Regions from separate parts of the Bradyrhizobium sp. 27S5 genome, predicted to be linked through region 1. Evidence: predicted binding sites of a transcription regulator. Region 1 holds the regulator's gene; each other region holds the start of a gene.
The links. Region 1 encodes LexA, which represses DNA repair genes until DNA is damaged. Its sites were predicted from a motif close to TGTTCNNNNTGTGTTCNG; they were not measured.
Positions count from the first base shown of each region.

Region 2: the regulator LexA is predicted to act here: its motif matches at 2,447-2,464, upstream of WDM24_RS43355 (nucleoside triphosphate pyrophosphohydrolase family protein).
Region 3: the regulator LexA is predicted to act here: its motif matches at 3,916-3,933, upstream of uvrA (excinuclease ABC subunit UvrA).

Region 1 is NZ_CP147714.1:4,700,465-4,706,529, forward strand. It holds gene WDM24_RS22000 (MIP/aquaporin family protein) at 1-541, shown strand, start outside; gene arsC (arsenate reductase (glutaredoxin)) at 538-939, shown strand; gene WDM24_RS22010 (hypothetical protein) at 1,047-1,196, shown strand; gene WDM24_RS22015 (HAD family hydrolase) at 1,960-2,586, shown strand; gene glp (gephyrin-like molybdotransferase Glp) at 2,612-3,823, shown strand; gene lexA (transcriptional repressor LexA) at 4,056-4,760, shown strand; gene WDM24_RS22030 (hypothetical protein) at 5,103-5,531, shown strand; gene WDM24_RS22035 (hypothetical protein) at 5,694-5,921, shown strand; gene WDM24_RS22040 (ComEC/Rec2 family competence protein) at 6,018-6,065, opposite strand, start outside.
Region 2 is NZ_CP147715.1:93,295-99,359, forward strand. It holds gene WDM24_RS43345 (hypothetical protein) at 1-537, shown strand, start outside; gene WDM24_RS43350 (uracil-DNA glycosylase) at 540-1,226, opposite strand; gene WDM24_RS43355 (nucleoside triphosphate pyrophosphohydrolase family protein) at 1,223-2,440, opposite strand; gene WDM24_RS43360 (metallophosphoesterase) at 2,573-4,756, shown strand; gene WDM24_RS43365 (esterase/lipase family protein) at 4,901-6,065, shown strand, end outside.
Region 3 is NZ_CP147714.1:4,242,951-4,249,015, forward strand. It holds gene WDM24_RS19605 (tetratricopeptide repeat protein) at 152-787, opposite strand; gene uvrA (excinuclease ABC subunit UvrA) at 842-3,829, opposite strand; partial or broken gene WDM24_RS19615 (outer membrane protein) at 4,075-4,730, opposite strand; gene WDM24_RS19620 (outer membrane protein) at 5,048-5,791, opposite strand.

The sequences.
Region 1 (6,065 bases):
CGTCCTGATCACCGTGCTCGGTCCGGTTTCCGGTGCCCATTTCAATCCGGCCGTAACGCTCGTCTTTACCGGCCGGCGCGAGCTGCCGGTGAACGAGGCCGTGCTCTACATCGCAGCGCAGATCGCAGGCGGCGCCGTCGGCACGATGGCGGCGCATCTGATGTTCGCTCATCCCTTGATCGACCTGTCGATGAAGGTCCGGACCGGCGGAGCGCAGTGGTTTGCGGAAGCCGTGGCCGCCTTCGGCCTGGTCGCCACCATTCTGGCCGGCATCCGCTTTCAGCGCGCGGCCGTTCCCTGGCTGGTCGGGCTCTACATCACAGCCGCCTACTGGTTCACGGCATCGACGTCGTTCGCCAATCCGGCCGTTGCGATCGCACGCTCCCTCACCAACACGTTCGCCGGTATTCGGCCCATCGACCTTCCGGGGTTCATTCTCGCCGAGCTCTGCGGCGCGATGGCCGGCATGTTGCTGATGAACTGGCTGCTCGGCCGTCCCAAACTGTCCGGCGGCGTTGCCATTGCGGAGACACGACCATGACCGTCACGATTTATCACAACCCGGATTGCGGCACCTCGCGCAACACGCTCGCGATGATCCGCCAGAGTGGCACCGAGCCCGTCGTCATTGAATATCTCAAGACGCCGCCGTCGCGCGAAACACTCAAGGAGCTGATTGCCGCGATGGGAATCTCGGTGCGCGCCCTGCTGCGCGAAAAGGGAACGCCTTACAAGGAGCTCGCTCTCGACCAGCCGAAATGGACGGACGACGAATTGCTCGATGTCATGCTTGCGCATCCCATTCTCATCAATCGTCCGATCGTGGTGACGCCGAATGGTGTGCGGTTGTGCCGGCCGTCAGAGGCCGTCGTCGACCTTCTGGACGCTCCGGTTGGACGGTTTGTGAAGGAAGACGGCGACGTGGTCGAGGCGCGGTAAGCGGCCGAGGCCCCATGGCAACCCAATTGAGAGGGTCTTCCCATCGGTGGTTCCCCGGACAAGGCACAAGTTTCCTCGGAAGGAGCCGGAACGGACACGGACCCACGTTGGTTGAACAGATTGATTTTCGAAAAGGGAGCGTCATCACCGTGACCCGGAAAACCTTACAGGCACGCTCCGAGCAAGCGCTCGTCGTCATCATTCTCAGCACCGGCGCGCTCATCGCCTATTTCGGTCTGGCGCTTTCGAGGATGTGAAAGGGCGGCTCCGAAGTAGCTTGATGCGCCAAGGCCGGTGCCCCTGCCACTGAGTTGCCCGACGGCGCAAGCCCCTCGCGCAAAAATATTTCTGTTTATCGGCACACCCAACTCAGTGTATGAATTGTCCCGTCTCACCCGATCGAGGGGCGCTGCGCATCGTCACGGGTGTTGCGGTGAGATGCGGTGGACGCCGATTGCGCGACTGACGAGTGTGCATGAGGCGGACGGTGAAGTCGTGTGGTCCTGACGCCCTAGTGGCCGGTGTCCCCTTGTGAGACGCAATTGCGTCTTGCGAAGGCGGTGACAAAAAAGCCAAGTCTCGCCGGGGAGAGCACGAAGTAAGCCGTAACCCATCGCGCAGGGAAAGCCGGATTGCTCCGGTTACACCTGTGGTCCTACCCCCGGTGCTTTTTGTTGCACCGGACCCATGGGTGCGATCGGCACCCGGCTTTCCCTGCGCCCTCTGATTTTAGAGCGGCGAAACGACAGGTAAGACTCGGGCAAATCATGTCGCGAGAATGCGGAACTGTATCTCCGTCCTCGCTGTCATCGCCCGGCTCGACCGGGCGATCCAGTACGCCGCGGCTTCTCGGCTCACACACCGGCGTCTCTGGAATACTGGATCACCCGCATGCGCGGGTGATGACACCGCGCAAGAATGGACCGAGCCGGAATGAACGTCAGCACCCTGGTCGCATGCCTGCCGCACAAATCGGGGACATTGCCGCCTGCCCGCAATTTTCGTACATGGTTTCACGCAATGACCTCGCAACTCACCCCCGACTCCGCCGACGTGCTGCTGTTCGATATCGGCCGCGTCGTGCTCGATATCAGCCTCGACAAGGCGATCACGCACTGGGCACAGCATGCCGGTTGCGCGCCGGCCGACCTCGCCGGCCGTTTCGTCGTCGACGACAGTTACAAGCATCACGAGATCGGCCGGATCGACGACGCGGCGTTCTTTGCGAATTTGCGCCAGTCGCTCGGCGTCGAGCTCACCGACGCGCAATTCCTCGAGGGCTGGAATTCGATCTTCACCGGCGAGATGCCGGGCATCGCCCCCCTGCTCGCGGCCGCCGCCAGACGAATGCCGCTCTACGCCTTCTCGAACACCAACCCGGCCCATGTCGCGCATTTCTCGGTCGCCTATGCCGAGCTGCTCAGCCACTTCCGGACCGTGTTCCTGTCCTCGAGCATCGGCCTTCGCAAACCCGACGCCGCGGCCTACGATCATGTGATAGAAGCGATCGGCGTGCCGGCGTCGCGGATCCTGTTCTTCGACGATCTGGCTGCCAATATCGAAGGTGCGCGGGCGCGCGGCCTTCAAGCCATCCACGTGACATCGACGGATGACGTGGCAAGGGCGCTGACCGCACTTGGTATTTGACCATTTGCCTTGAGGAGTTTTGCGCGTGGCCCTGATGCCGGTTGCCGATGCCCTGTCCGCCATTCTTGCCGGTGCCGAACCGCTGCCGGGGGAGATGGTCGCGCTCGATGCCGCCTACCATCGCACGCTGGCGCACGACCTCGCGGCGCGCCGCACCCAGCCGCCGGAGCCGATGTCGGCCATGGACGGCTACGCGGTGCGCGCCGCCGATGCGGCTGATCTCAAGTCCCGGCTCAAGGTGATCGGCGAAGTCGCCGCCGGCCGGCCGTTCGAGCGGACGCTCAGTGCCGGCGAAGCGGTGCGGATCTTCACCGGCGGCGTCATCCCCCATGGCGCCGATGCCGTCATCATCCAGGAAGACACCCGGGTCGATGGCGACCACATCTCGATCACCGAGGCAGCGAGCCCGGGACGGCACATCCGCCCGGCCGGCGTCGACTTCCGTGAGGGCGACCTGCTGCTCAACGGCGGCAGCCGCCTGTCCGACCGCGCGCTCTCGCTCGCGGCCGCCATGAATTATCCGGAACTCGCGGTGCGCCGCCGCCCGAAGGTCGCGGTGCTCGCCACCGGCGACGAACTGGTGATGCCGGGCTCCCAGCCCGGCCCCGGCCAGATCGTCTATTCCAACGGCTATGCGCTGCGTGCGCTGGCGCGCGCCGAAGGCGCCGAGACCGTCGATCTCGGGGTGGCCGCCGACACGGTGGCCGCGACCACGGCCGGTATCCGCCGGGCGCGGGAGGCCGGCGCCGACATCCTGATTACGACCGGCGGCGCCTCGGTCGGCGACCACGATCTGGTCAAGCAGTCGCTGGAGGCAGAGGGCGTCGCGATGGCGTTCTGGCGGATCGCGATGCGGCCCGGCAAGCCGATGATGCACGGCCGGCTCGGGGCCATGCGGGTGATCGGCCTGCCCGGCAATCCGGTGTCGTCCTATGTCTGCGCCTTCCTGTTTCTGGTGCCGTTGATTCGGGCTTTGAGCGGCCGGAACACGATCCATCATGTCCGCACGACCGCCCTGCTCGGCCGCGACCTCGCCGCCAACGACCAGCGCGAGGACTATCTGCGCGCGCGTCTCGAGGAGCGCCAGGACGGCGCGCTGATCGCCACGCCGGTGATGCAGCAGGATAGTTCGCTGCTCGGGAATCTCGCTGCGGCGCGGGCACTTCTGGTACGTCCGCCGTTTGCGCCCGGCGCCGCCAAGGGCAGCGAATGCGAGATCCTCACACTGCCCGACTGAGGTTTTCGCGGGCTGCCGATTGCGCGCCGCCTGATGCGTTCACCGGAAATTAAGTGGTTGCGGAACACATATCGAACATATAGTGTCCGTTCATGATTTGTTTCGAGTACTGGTGTCTACAATCGGGAAGCCGCCAGGGAGCATTGCGCTCCCGAGATCAGGCCCCGTCTGAAAGGCCCCACCTGAAGAGTCTCGGAATCGAACGACGCTATCAACCGGGGGAATGCTCGAGATGCTCACGCGCAAACAGTTCGAACTTCTGCGTTTCATCAATGAACGTCTGAAGGAGGCCGGCGTGCCGCCCTCCTTCGACGAGATGAAGGATGCGCTCGACCTGCGCTCGAAGTCCGGTATCCACCGCCTGATCACTGCGCTGGAGGAGCGCGGCTTCATCCGCCGCCTGCCCAACCGCGCCCGCGCCATCGAGGTCATCAAGCTGCCCGAACTGTCGGCCGGCGGCGGCAATGGCCGCCGCGGCTTCACGCCGAGCGTCATCGAAGGCACCCTCGGCAAGCGCAGCAGCACGCCGCCGATCGCCGAGGACGACGGCAACCGTCCGGTCGCCGTCCCCGTGATGGGCCGGATCGCGGCCGGTACGCCGATCGAGGCGCTGCAGACCCGCAGCCACACCATCAGCGTGCCGCCCGACATGCTCGGCTCCGGCGAGCACTATGCGCTGGAAGTGCGCGGCGATTCCATGGTCGACGCCGGCATCCTCGACGGCGACATGGCGCTGATCCAGCGCAACGACGTCGCCAACACCGGCGACATCGTGGTGGCGCTGATCGACGAGGAGGAAGCCACCCTGAAGCGCTTCCGCCGCCGCGGTGCATCGATCGCGCTCGAGCCGGCCAACACTGCCTATGAAGTGCGCATCCTGCCGCCGAACCGGGTCCGCATCCAGGGCAAGCTGATCGGGCTGTATCGCAAATACTGACGGCGGCGGAGCATGATCCGGAAAAGTGCGGAGCGGTTTTCCGAAAAGATCATGCTCGAACAGACATATGGAGCGGGATGACGATTCGAAGAAAAGTCATCCCGATCCGGGAACGAGCAACAGATCGGATCGTTCCTTGGAAGATAGTGCGACGTGCGGACCACCTAGGATGCGCCCTGATACCTCTCGCGCAGTGTAGCGCGTTTGTGATTGAGGCGTTCGACGGCCAGTCGTACAATCGCCCAGAAACGAGCAGACACTCGTTTGCTATCGTCCACTCTGGTAGAGGCCTGCGCCTCAAGGAGAGGCACGGGTCGCTACCTCGAAAAGAGGAGCCATCCGATGTGTGACTATAGTCTGCACGCCGTGGCATCGCGCCCCGCCATTGTCGGAGAGACGCTGATCACCACGACTTTCCGCGGCACGTCGACCCGCGGCTTTGCTTCGGAGAACGATCCCACTGTCGCGGTCTGCATGCTGCCGGGCACCGAGCTCGCTTTCGCCGAGAACGTTCGCTACGACAGCCGCTGGATCTGGACCAAGACGATGAATTTCCGCGTCGGCGTGTTCAACGAAGTCGAGCCCGACGTGCCCGATCGCCATCATGACGCGGTCGAATTCCCCGACGGCAGCCACGTTCTGGTGACCCAGCTCGTCGAGGGACAGCGCGTCAGCGTGCTGCAATTGCCGGCACTGCATCCGCCGGTCGAGCACAAGCCGAAGGTTGTGGAGCGGCGGCCCTCCGCATTCGCGTCGCTGTTTTTGGGTTGAGCGCATCGTCGCCGCGGAATGAGCCATTCGGCGGCGGATGACCTTAGGCGATTTCGAGCGACCCCGGATTTCCGCTTCCGGGGCGCAGCAGGAGATTTGCGTCGGCGAGCGCCTTGGCGCATCATCGCGTACGGAGGACGTGCACTCACGGAAACCTGCGCAGTGGTCGACAAGGTCACATGGCAAAAGGCTGGACGCGTCACCGAGCCGGGCCGCTACATGTTCCGGTTCGGCTGGCTGACAGTGACGGCCGATGATCTCAAGGTCTGGGAGCAGTTTCCCGAGGCCGTCTTCACCCTGGTCAAGAAGCCCGACGCCGGCCCCGATTCCGACGAGTACCATCTCGGCCTGTTCGAGCTGCCGACCGGCCCCTCGCCCGGCAACGGCTGAAGCGTTTTCGAGCGAAGTGGACACCGGTTCGCGTGAAGAAAACGCGTGAAAACAAGAAACTAGAGTTTTGGTTCTGATTAAATCAGAACCAAAACTCTAGTCGTCGCCCTGCAGGTCGGTCTCGGCCGGGGTCGCATCGACTGC
Region 2 (6,065 bases), on a different replicon from region 1:
GGTGCGCCTGCGTTCTACGACATCTATCTCAAGAAGGTGTTCCCGCGACTGAAGCGATCGCCGCAGGATTGGGGCCGATACTTCGAGCGCATGATCGCCTATCCGGTGGTCGACGACGTCGACAACCTGCTCGAGCGGTTGATCCTGAAGATGAAGCGCAACGTGGACGGCGGCCGGCCGTTCCGCAACATCTACGAGCTGCCCATCTACAATCCGGTTAAGGATGCTGAAGGCCGGCCTCGCGGAGGCCAATGTCTCAGCTACCTGAGCTTCAAGCTGGACGGCGAGCAGCGTCTTCTGCTCACCGCCGTGTATCGCAATCATTTTTATACCGAGAAGCTGCTCGGCAATCTCATCGGTCTTGGCCGCCTGATGCAGTACGTTGCCGAACGCGTCGGTGTTGCGGTCGGTTCGCTTTCGATCCTGTCGACGCATGCGCAGGTGGACAAAGGCAAGAGCACGACGCCTCGCGGGGAAGTGCACCGGCTCCATTCGGAATGCGCAGCGCTGCTCGCGGACGAACTGGAAGATGCTTGAAGTCAGAAAAGCTGGCCCGTGTGCTCTTCGGGCGACGGTGCCACGCCGTAGTGTGCGAAGACGCTCTCCAAAAATTCGGACTGACCGCCGTAGCTGGGATGCCGAACCTGTAGAGCCTGAATGTCGAGATCTGCCAGCGCGAGCTGCGCATCCCGGCCGATTGCCAGCACCGAGCGCGGACGCAGGTTCTCCAGCAACCACATGAGGAGCGGCCGACACGCTTCCCGCTCGGCGCGGCTGTGACATCGGTTTGTCATCGGGTCACCCTCCGCATGAGGATGGAGGGGAAAGACGTTCCAAAGGAAAACGGGTTTGCCGATCGTATCGAGCGCGTGCCAGATCACTCTCGCCGTGCGCTCCGCCATCGCGGGTCCCTTGGTCGATCGCTTGAGCTTGCGGCTGCCGAGGAGCTTCGCATGCGCCGCCAGGTGCATCTCGTCGGTGAGCGCGAGGCCGGTGCGTCGACCGCCGCGATAACCGAGATCTCGCGCGATCCAGACGGAATCTACGCCGTGTTTGAGAGCCGCATCGAGTACGATGGCGAGGTTGCGCCGCCTGATCGCCGGCGCGTCGGTCTCGTCGAAGTCGAGGCAGGCATCGGCGTACGGATTGAAGACCGAATCGAAACGCAGTCCGGCCAGCGTCTCGACGAACGATTCTTTAGTGGTAGGTGCTGTCGTCGCCGTCATTTCAGGGGCTCGAAAGTGATGGTTCGTTCATTCAGATCGATCGTCACCGCGCCGCCGCGATGTTGCCGCAGCTCTCTGAATATCCTGAACCCCTCGAGGATTGCACGTTCCCATTGCCAAAGCGGGCGGTTTTCCACTTCGTATCCACGGACGAGTTCACGGACGGCCTTGAGTAGGCCGTAGTCGAGGCTGTCGGCGTTCCGGAAATCCTTGTTGCGCACGCCGTGATTGAATATCCAGGTCGAGATGCCTTCCTCGATGATGCTGGCGCGCGCGCCGTCCTCGTTCTCGTCTACCTCTGGGTTGCTCTTTCGCTTGAGCTTCAACAGGCTTCGCAGCGTCGGCGACCAGCCGAGAACGGCAGCGAAGGCGAGATGGAAGACGTCGTGAAAACGGTAGTCGTCGGGCTCGAGGCGGTTGTCGGTGAGGTGGCTGCCGATGTTCACGCCGTTGAGCTGCTGTACGACGTAGTCCCGCCCGTCGACTTGCCTCTCGGTGAACACGAACGTGGCGCGTCGGGGAAGCTGTTCCTCCATCGGGTAGTTGGCGTCGAACAGGTTTCCCCAATCCGGCCGATCGGGCCAGCGTCCGAAGGCCTTCTCGACGTTTCGGCGCGCGGCCTCCTCGAGGCTGACCTCCGCGCCATCGGCGGCGACGAGCAGTGCCCGGAAGATCTCGACCAAATCGGCCGAAAGCACGTCGCGATTATTTCCTATGCGGCCCGTGCTCCAGTCTTCGAGCAGACGCCCGACACGGCCGGCGAGCGACAGCAAGCGAAGCTCGACGGAGTCCGTCGCGATCGGCCCCTCGAAGTCTCGCCCGGCTTGCTGCAGATCGGCGAAAGTCGTGGCGCCCGACCTGCCGGCGTAGTCCCAGTTGTCCAAAGACGCGGGCAGCCGCTGGGCGATCGCGGAAAGCGATATTTCGGCCCGCAACGCGGCGTTGGCGAAATACCAAAGCGTGTCGCCGAGTTCCTCCAGCACCTCGTCGTGATAGGCGACGAATGCATCCCTGTCCCTTTGCTTTTTCTTCAGGGCGCTGAGGAGCCCTCCGACCTCGCCGAATAGGCCGAGCAGCACGAATCCGATTCCTTCCGCCCCGGCTCTGGCGTTCCGGTCGGTCCGGGCGGTGAACTGCTGATATTCGTCGAGGCCGATCGGTTCGGCGTCGAACAGGGAATGCTGCGAGCGAAGCAGCGTCGTTCCATCGATCATACCGAGCGTCCTATCTGTGATCCGATGGGCCTCGGCGGATGTGGATGGGGGCCCCCGGAACGATCGGGCAATCCCGAATTTCGTGATCGCCGTCCGGTTGTGGTCGTCGAGTCTTAGGTTATAGATAAGACCATGCCAGATCGCACCCTATTCCTTCATCTGACCGACGCCCACGTCTCCGCCAAGGGCGTGCCGCACGCGCGCGACGATATCAAGGTCGAGGTCCCGGGGCTGCTGGGCGGCACGCGCGAAGCAGCGCTTGTCCACCTGTTTTCCCGCTTCGCCGAGTGGCTGGAGAAGGAAAAGCTTCCGCTCGACGGCGTCATCTTTTCTGGAGACGCGCAGAACAAGGGCGATCCCGGCGGCCACGAACTGGTGCTCGAGGTCATTCTGAACAAGTTAGGTCCCTTCGGGATCGTGCCTGGCAAGATCGTCGCCACCCCGGGAAATCATGACGTGCCTCAGGGTTCTCTGCCGAGCGATCCTGGGCGGTACGCCGCCTTCAACAAGGTATGGCGGGATGCCGGCTGCATCGTGCCGTGGCTGGACGGGATCGATAAAGATTCGCCAATCGAACACCCGGAACGGCACCGGCTGGTCGCTCCGGATCTCAGTTGGGCGATCTTCCCCATCAACACCAGCAACTGGTCGCACGTCGCGGCGGTCTTGCCGGAGCCGTTGCGGAACGTCTGGGACCGCATCCCCGAGACGATGGCCCCGGGCAATCCCGACGAGGCCGCCCGGATCGCCCGCCAACTCGAGAGCCTCGCGCGCTTCGATATGGCGCGCGTCTCCGACGAGCAACTGGACGTGCTACGTCGGTTGATGGCCGATACCGCGAAGCCGCCGGGCGGACGGCAACTTCGCGTCGCCGTGATGCACCATCATCTGCGCACGCCCTCGCTTCGCGAGGAACTGAAGGCGTTCGCCGACATCTCGAACCTCGAGCACGTGCGTGCGATGCTGCGTGCCGGCGGCATCGACGCGGTCATCCACGGTCACAAGCACGAGCACGCGGTCTACTACGATCACGTCTATGGGGCTGACGGCGAGGAGGCCCAGCGGATCCTCGTGATTTCCGGGGCGACGTTCGCGCAGGGCAGCGAACAGGACGCGATGCGTCTCGTCGATGTCGGCGGGCTTCCGCACGTTCCGGAGATTTCCGTGCAGCCCCTGCCGTTGCCCCGTTCCGGATCCGACTGGCATCCGGGACAGGCCATCCGCCGCCGGCTCTGGATCCAGAACGAGCGTTCCGGCGCTCCGGTCCTTGTCGTCCCCAATGCGCCTATCGTGATCGAGGGATCCGATCTCGACGAAGTCTATGCGCGGGCATGCGCGGCGGCCTCGAACGATGCGAAGCGCGCGACGTTGATCATCCATCTCGATATGCCTTGGACGCGGAACGACGAACTGCCGCTACCAACCGACTATCCTATGCCGAGCGGGCAGGGCGACCCTCGTGACGTCTGGCTGCGCGATCTCGTTGGCTGGTGGCAGCGCGATCGCTCCCAACTGGAGCACCGAATCCCGTACGTTCATGGTGCCAGGTTGCGTCGATACGGGGGAAAGATCGACCAGATCAGGCGCATCATCGATCTCTTGCGGATGAAGGAAAGCACACGCGCGCTTGCGATTCTCGTCGATCCGTTCCGCGACTTCAATCAGGATCTAACGCGCGAGGAGTTTGCATCGTTCTGCCTGGTGGAATTCCGCCGCCGCAACGACGGTACTCGCACCGTCGTCGACGCGATCGCCTTCTACAGGGCGCAGGAATTCGCGAGATGGTGGCCGATCAACATCGCCGAGCTTCGCTTGCTGCAGAACGAGATCTGCGGTGAGACCCGCTTCGAACCGGGGCGGATAACGACGATCGCAGCCGACGCGCGCACGATAGCGAGATCTCCGACGCAGGTCGCGATGCCGATCGTGGACCGGTGGCTTGACCAGATTCCAGAGCGTCTCCATCTGTTGGCCGACGCGCTGGTGCATCGCCAAATAGGGGGAGAGGCGCAGAAGAAGGCGGTCGTCGGATGGCGATCGGCATTGGCGGAGCTTCGAGGCGCTACCGATGGTTTCAATCCGGACGGCGTGCCGCTCGCGATCGAGGGGCTGGCGACGCTCGCCGCGTACATCCAGGCAAGCGCCGCACCGACGGACGACGAAGTGCTGGGAATGGCGAGGCGGCTCCGCGAGCTCGCCGATCACAATCAGCAGTATGAACGCACGAAACGCGAAGCATCCGATCACGCGCGTTGGTCGCAGACCGCGAAGCGCTACATCGACGAGCTGGAGGAGGTCACGACCGCGCGTACATAGGCGAAAGTTTGATCGCATGGCGCGACGCCGCCAAGTGACATCGGCGGTTCGGTATCGTACGATGACAAGCGCTTCCAGCGATCGATTGCCCCGAGCGCTCACGCAATATGAACCCATTTCCGTCAACCGATCCGAGGAACGCCCTTGCCCGCCGTTTTCCCCGATCTCGTCGTCGTCATCCCCGGTCTCATCGGCTCCGTTCTCGAGAGGGACGGCAAGGCGATCTGGGGGTATTCGCTGGGCGCGGCGTGGCGCGTCGTCGCGGGTGGTGCGCTGGATCTGCTTCAGCTCAAGGGCCCCGACGACGAACGGGAGGATTTGGGAGACGGGATCAAGGCGACGGGATTGATCTCCGACGTGCAGTTGATCCCTGGTCTCTGGAAGCTCGAGGGTTATTCGATCCTGGCCGAGAAGCTCGTCGGCGACATGAAGCTGACTCGGAACGAGAACTATCGGGAATTTCCCTACGACTGGCGGCGAAGCAACCGCGTGTCCGCAAGGAAGCTTGCGGCCCTCGTTCCGGGCTGGCTGCAGGAATGGCGTGACAAGAGCGGGAATGCGCAGGCCAAGGTGACTTTCGTGGTGCATTCGATGGGTGGGCTCGTCGCGCGCTACTATGTCGAATGTCTCGGCGGCTGGAAGACGACTAGGACGCTCCTCAGCTTCGGCACGCCCTATCGCGGCTCGGGAAACGCTCTGGGGTACATCTGCAACGGCTTCTCGTGGGAAGCGGGACCTCTGAAGGTCTTCGACGGTACCAAGGCGATCCGCTCCTTCGATTCGGTCTATCAACTGCTGCCGACCTATCCATTCGTCGACATCGGCGAGAAGGACCTTGCGCGGGTCGGCGATCTCGATTTGCCCAATATGGATCGCCAGCGGGCGTCGGCGGCCGCGGTGTTCCATCACGAGATATCGTCGGCCCAGACGGCCAACGCGAAGGATGAAGCGTACGCGGTGTCCGGCCCCAAGGTGCGGCCCGTCGTCGGCATCGAGCAGCCGACCCTGCAGTCCGCCAAGCTGGAAGGATCCGTGCTGACGATGCTTCGGTCGCTCGGTGGAAAGGACCTGAAGGGAGATGGCACTGTTCCGCGGCCTTCGTCGATACCGCTCGAGCTGGCGCAGCAGAGCGCTTCGTACGTGGCTACGACGCACTCCGCCTTGCAGAGCGACGACGGCGCGCTCGGCCACGTGCGGGGCGTGCTGACGGAGGTCGACGTCGACATGTCGAAGTTCCGCGAGGTCGGGGTCGGCACCCTGGGTCTCGATCTGCAGGACGCATATGCCGCCGACCAGGCCGTCGAGATAT
Region 3 (6,065 bases), 460 kb from region 1:
TGATGCTTGGAGCGGGCTTGCCCGACTCCGTTTATTGACACCATCAGTTTGAGGGACGACCGCCTTCCAACCAACAGGCCGCTCGCGAGCGCGCTTCCAAATCGCGCCGTAGCGAGCGGGCGGCCGGCCCGTTACCCCATCTACTTGCTTGCTATACGATCGCGGCAAGTCGTTCCCTGATGTCGCGGTAACTTGACCCTATGACGCCGAGCTTCGGATGATACCGCAGTCCGGATACCTCTTTGTCCGCGGCAGCAAGAGCCGTGCGTGCGGCGTTCCTGGCCGAGTCGGTCAGTCCGCAAGCACTCTGAATGAGGGCGCGGCTGCCGTAGAAGCGGAACGCAGTAACTGGAAACAATGGTGGTTGACTTCCGAACTCATCAAGTATCGCGAGGGCCGTCTCGTAGTAGTTCGAGAGTTCGTTTGTCGCGACGATCCACACAAAATCAAGCCATGCCCATGTCTGATTATTTGGCTTGATGCGCATCGTCTGGATCGCGCGTTCATAGTACGCGAGGGCGCCCTCAATGTCCCCCGACGCGGCAAGACAGTCGGCTTTTGCGGAGAGCGCTTGTACGAATCTGATCGAATCTGAGTAACGATCGATCACGTAGTCGAAAAGCTCTATCGCGCTGGCGTAGTATTGAGGGCCTGTCTCCAATAGCGTGAAGCCTTGGATAAAGACATACTGCGGCCGATTTTGTTCTCGCGCTTTGCGCAAGCGGTGCCAAAATTCGGTCTGATCTTCTTGCGACCAAGATTGCCTTCGGAACCAGTCAACACCCATTGAAAGACCAGTCAGAAGTGTATTGACGCGTCGGGGACGTCAGGGATCCCCAAACTACTCCGCCGCCTCGCTCGCGCTGCTCTTCCTCGGCTTGCTGTTCGCCTTCTTCAGCACCGGTGCCAGGAATTTGCCGGTGTAGCTCCTCGGCGCCTTGACGATGTCCTCCGGCGGGCCCCAGGCGACGATCTCGCCGCCGCCGTCGCCGCCTTCGGGGCCGAGGTCGATCACCCAGTCGGCGGTCTTGATGACCTCGAGATTGTGCTCGATCACGACGACCGTGTTGCCCTGGGCGACCAGCTCGTGCAGCACCTCGAGCAGCTTTGCCACATCGTGGAAGTGCAGGCCGGTGGTCGGCTCGTCCAGGATGTAGAGCGTGCGGCCGGTGGCGCGCTTTGACAGCTCCTTTGCCAGCTTGACGCGCTGGGCTTCGCCGCCGGACAGCGTGGTGGCCTGCTGGCCGACATGGATGTAGTCGAGGCCGACGCGGTGCAGGGTCTGGAAGGTCTCGCGCACGCGCGGCACCGCCTTGAAGAATTCGGCGGCTTCCTCGACCGTCATGTCGAGCACGTCGGCGATGCTCTTGCCCTTGAACAGCACCTCCAGGGTCTCGCGGTTGTAGCGCTTGCCCTTGCAGGTGTCGCAGGTGACGTAGACGTCGGGCAGGAAGTGCATCTCGATCTTGATGACGCCGTCGCCCTGGCAGGCCTCGCAGCGGCCGCCCTTGACGTTGAAGGAGAAGCGCCCGGGCTCGTAGCCGCGCGCCTTCGCCTCCGGCAGGCCGGCGAACCATTCGCGGATCGGCGTGAAGGCGCCGGTATAGGTCGCGGGGTTCGAGCGCGGCGTGCGGCCGATCGGCGACTGATCGATGTCGATGATCTTGTCGATGTGCTCGAGGCCCTCGATACGGTCGTGCGGTGCGGCGCCTTCGCTGGCGTTGTTGAGCTTGCGGGCGATCGCGCGGTACAGCGTGTCGATCAGCAATGTCGACTTGCCGCCGCCGGAGACGCCGGTGACACAGGTGAACAGGCCGAGCGGGATCTCGGCCGAGACGTTCTTCAGATTGTTGCCGCGGGCGTTGATCACCTTGATGGTGCGCCGGTGGTTCGGCGGCCGCCGGTCCGGGATCGCAACCGACAGCTCGCCGGTCAGGTATTTGCCGGTCAGCGATTTCGGGTTGCGCATGATCTGGTCGGGCGTGCCTTCGGCCACGATGTGGCCGCCATGCATGCCGGCGCCGGGGCCGATGTCGAGCACATAATCGGCGAGGCGGATCGCGTCCTCGTCATGCTCGACCACGACGACCGTGTTGCCGAGGTCGCGCAGCCGCTTCAACGTGTCGAGCAGGCGGGCATTGTCGCGCTGGTGCAGGCCGATCGAGGGTTCGTCCAGCACGTAGAGCACGCCAGTCAGTCCCGAGCCGATCTGCGACGCCAGGCGGATGCGCTGGCTCTCGCCGCCCGACAGCGTGCCGGAGGAGCGCGACAGCGTCAGGTAGTTCAGGCCGACGTCGAGCAGGAAGGTCAGGCGCTCGCGGATCTCCTTGAGGATACGCGCGGCGATTTCGTTCTGCTGCGCGTTGAGTGCCGCCGGCACCGTCTCGAACCATTCGCCGGCGCGCCTGACTGAGAGCTCCGAGATCTCGCCGATGTGCTTAGCCCCGATCTTGACGCACAGCGCCTCCGGCTTCAGCCGGTAGCCGTTGCAGCCGGCGCAGGGCACGTCGGAGAAATACTTGCCGAGCTCCTCGCGCGCCCACTCGCTCTCGGTCTCGCGGTAGCGGCGGTTGATGTTGGTGATGACGCCCTCGAACGGCTTCTTGGTGTCGTAGGAGCGGACGCCATCCTCATAGGAGAACTTGATCTCGTCGTCGCCGGAGCCGTGCAGCAGCGCGGCCTGCACCTTCTTGGGCAGGTCCTTCCACTTGGTGTCGAGCGTGAACTTGTAGTGCTTGCCGAGCGCGGTCAGGGTCTGGATGTAATAGGGCGAGGAGGATTTCGCCCAGGGCGCGATCGCGCCCTTGCGCAAGGTCAGCTCCTTGTCGGGGATGACGAGATCCTCGTCGATATGCTGTTCGACGCCGAGGCCGCCGCAGGCCGGGCACGCGCCATAGGGATTGTTGAACGAAAAGAGTCTGGGCTCGATCTCGGGGATCGTGAAGCCCGAAACCGGACAGGCGAATTTTTCCGAGAACAGGATTCGTTCGGGGCCGCTCTTGTCGTGGATCTTTGCGGTCTTCTTCTTGTCCTCTTTCTTCTCGTCCTGCGCAGCCGCCGCCGGCGCGTCGGCGTATTCGATCACGGCGAGGCCTTCGGCGAGCTTCAGCGCGGTCTCAAAACTTTCCGCGAGGCGCTGCGAAAGGTCGGGGCGCACCACGATGCGGTCGACCACGACGTCGATGTCGTGCGGGAATTTCTTGTCGAGCGCGGGCGCCTCCGACAGCTCGTAGAAGGTGCCGTCGATCTTGACGCGCTGAAAGCCCTTCTTGAGGTACTCGGCGAGCTCCTTCTTGTACTCGCCCTTGCGGCCGCGCACGACCGGCGCCAGCAGATAGAGGCGGGTGCCCTCGGGGAGCGCCAGCACGCGGTCGACCATCTGCGAGACGATCTGGCTCTCGATCGGCAGCCCAGTGGCCGGCGAATAGGGCACGCCGACGCGGGCCCACAACAGGCGCATGTAGTCGTAGATCTCGGTGACGGTGCCGACGGTGGAGCGCGGGTTCTTCGACGTCGTCTTCTGCTCGATCGAGATCGCAGGAGATAAGCCGTCGATCTGGTCGACGTCGGGCTTCTGCATCATCTCGAGGAACTGGCGCGCATAGGCCGACAGCGACTCGACGTAGCGGCGCTGGCCCTCGGCATAGATGGTGTCGAATGCGAGCGACGACTTGCCGGAGCCGGACAGACCGGTGAACACGACCAGTCTGTCGCGCGGAATCTCGACGTCGATGTTCTTCAGATTGTGTTCGCGCGCGCCGCGGATCGTGATGGCGCGCGATGAGGAGCCGGCGTTCTGTTGGCGCTTCGCCTTGAGCACTTCATCCATTGCGACAATTCCGGGCGCATGATCGGGCGCCTTTTGGGCGCGCATCGCCGGTGATGCCGGGACCTTGCGCCGATGGGTGAGAAGACTGGAACGTAGGAAGAACGGCGGCAGATTTCCAGTGCTGAGTCGTCTCCATCAACGGATAGTTTGCCTGATGGCAGCAGCCGTCAGCAGGGCTGGTTCCCAGGCGCAAAAAAGGCCGGCGCGAGGCCGGCCTTTCCGAGACCTTGCGGTCTGTCGTTCACTCAGTACTTGGCGACGATCGGGCCGCCGAAGTGATAGTTCACGCCGAACTGGACGCTATGCAGGTTGAGGTCGCCGGAGGGCACGCCGAAATAGTCCTCGCTGCTCAGGCTGCGATACAGGTACTCGCCCTTGATCGACCACTGCGGAGCGATGAAGGCCTCGATGCCCGCGCCGACGGTCCAGCCGGAGTGGAAGTGGCTCTGCGAGGTGGTCAGGCCAAAGCCGCTAAGGGTGAGCTTGTTGTCGATCCAGGCGTAGCCGCCGGTGCCGTAGAACAGCACCTTGTCGCGAAGCCGAGGCGGCCACGCACGGTGCCGAGCGCGTCGGTCTTGCTCGTCGCGGTGATGCCGAATCCGGTGGCGGAAGCACTGACGTCAGCCCAGCCACCGTCGGCCTCGAGGCCGTACACGATGTTGCTGGTCTGCCAGTTGTAGCCGATGGTGCCGCCGGCGAAGCCGCCTTCCATCTTCGGATTGCCGGAATCCTCGCTGGCATAGCCACCGAAGCCGCCGATGTAGAAGCCGGTCCAGTTGTAGATCGCGGCCGGCGGCGGAGCCTTCACGTAGGGGGCGCGTGCAGCCATGTCGGCGGCCATCGCGGGTGCAAGAGCGCTCAGTGCGAGCATGCCGGCCGATGCCAGCAAAACATTCCTGATTTTCAAAGTCCGAGTCCCGTTTTCTTGCCCATTTTCTTGTGGTCACTTCAAACATTCGAAGAGAGCGTCACAGCATTGCGTGACGATCACATGTTTCTACACAGAGATCGCGGAGGTTGTGTAACCAGGAAACCACAATGCACGGAAAACGAGCGCGCGAGGTGCGCACGTACCAATAGGAGAGTTGGCACGAGGCTGGCTCGATGGAAATCAACCGTCGCGCGGACGGTATCCGGCTCAGTATTTGAATCGATCGCGCAAACAAAAAGGCCGGCGCAACGCCGGCCTTTCGTCTGGATCAGATCCGCTGCGTGCGATCAGTAGCGCGCAACGACCGGGCCACCCCACTTGTAGTTCACGCGGACGGTGACGAGGTCGACGTCCTGGCGGTCGCGGATGGTGCTGAACAGCGCGCCATTCGGGGTGGTGAGGTTGTAGGTTTTGTCCTGCATGAACAGGTGGTCGTATTCGATACCGGCGGTCCAGTTCGGCGCGAAGCCGACTTCGATGCCGGCGCCGATGGTGCCACCCCAGCGGGTGTCGGTGGCGCGGCCGCCGAGCGCGCCGGTCGGCGTGAAGTAGGTGCTGAAGCGGTTGTCGGTCAGCGCCGCACCGCCCTTGGCGTAGAGCAGCACGTTGTTGACCGCGTAGCCGATCTGGCCGGTGAACAGGCCGAACGCGTCGATCTTGCTCTGGTTGGTGAACAGGCCCGGGAAGATCGCGCTGCCGTTGCTGCCCTTCAGGTCAGCCCAGTCGCCCTGCGCTTCGAGGCCGAACACCCAGGTGCCCGCCTGCCAGCGATAGCCGATCTGGCCACCGGCGACGCCGCCCGTCGCATCGTGGCAACCATCCGATCCGATGAAAGTGCCGCCCGGGAGCTGATCCCAGCAATTGTGGCTCGAACCCCAACCGCCGTTGGCGCCGATATAGAAGCCGCTCCAGTCATAGACGGCGGCGATCATCGGCGGCGCCTTGGTGTAGGGGCGGGCTGCCAGATCGGCTGCCGCCGCAGGCGCGGCGAACGCAATCAGAGCAACGGTCGCGAGCAAAAACTTCTTCATCATCAATCCCCAGCTTCCCAAATCGGCTTCCAACTGGTCCCGAAGCACGATCTCAGACGCGAGCGCCCGCGCCATGGTTGGAATCTATACGCTGATTCAACCGGAAGCGCCGTCTCCCAAATGCAACACTCGCGGAAGAAGTGCCGACAGAACAAGATACTGATTTTATTGCAATTAGTCTGAGTGATCGCCGCGAGGCGACCGCTGATCCCGTGACCGGCGGCCGCGCCAACGCCGTCGCCGGCTGCTACGGCAGGTTGTGGTGAACAAAACT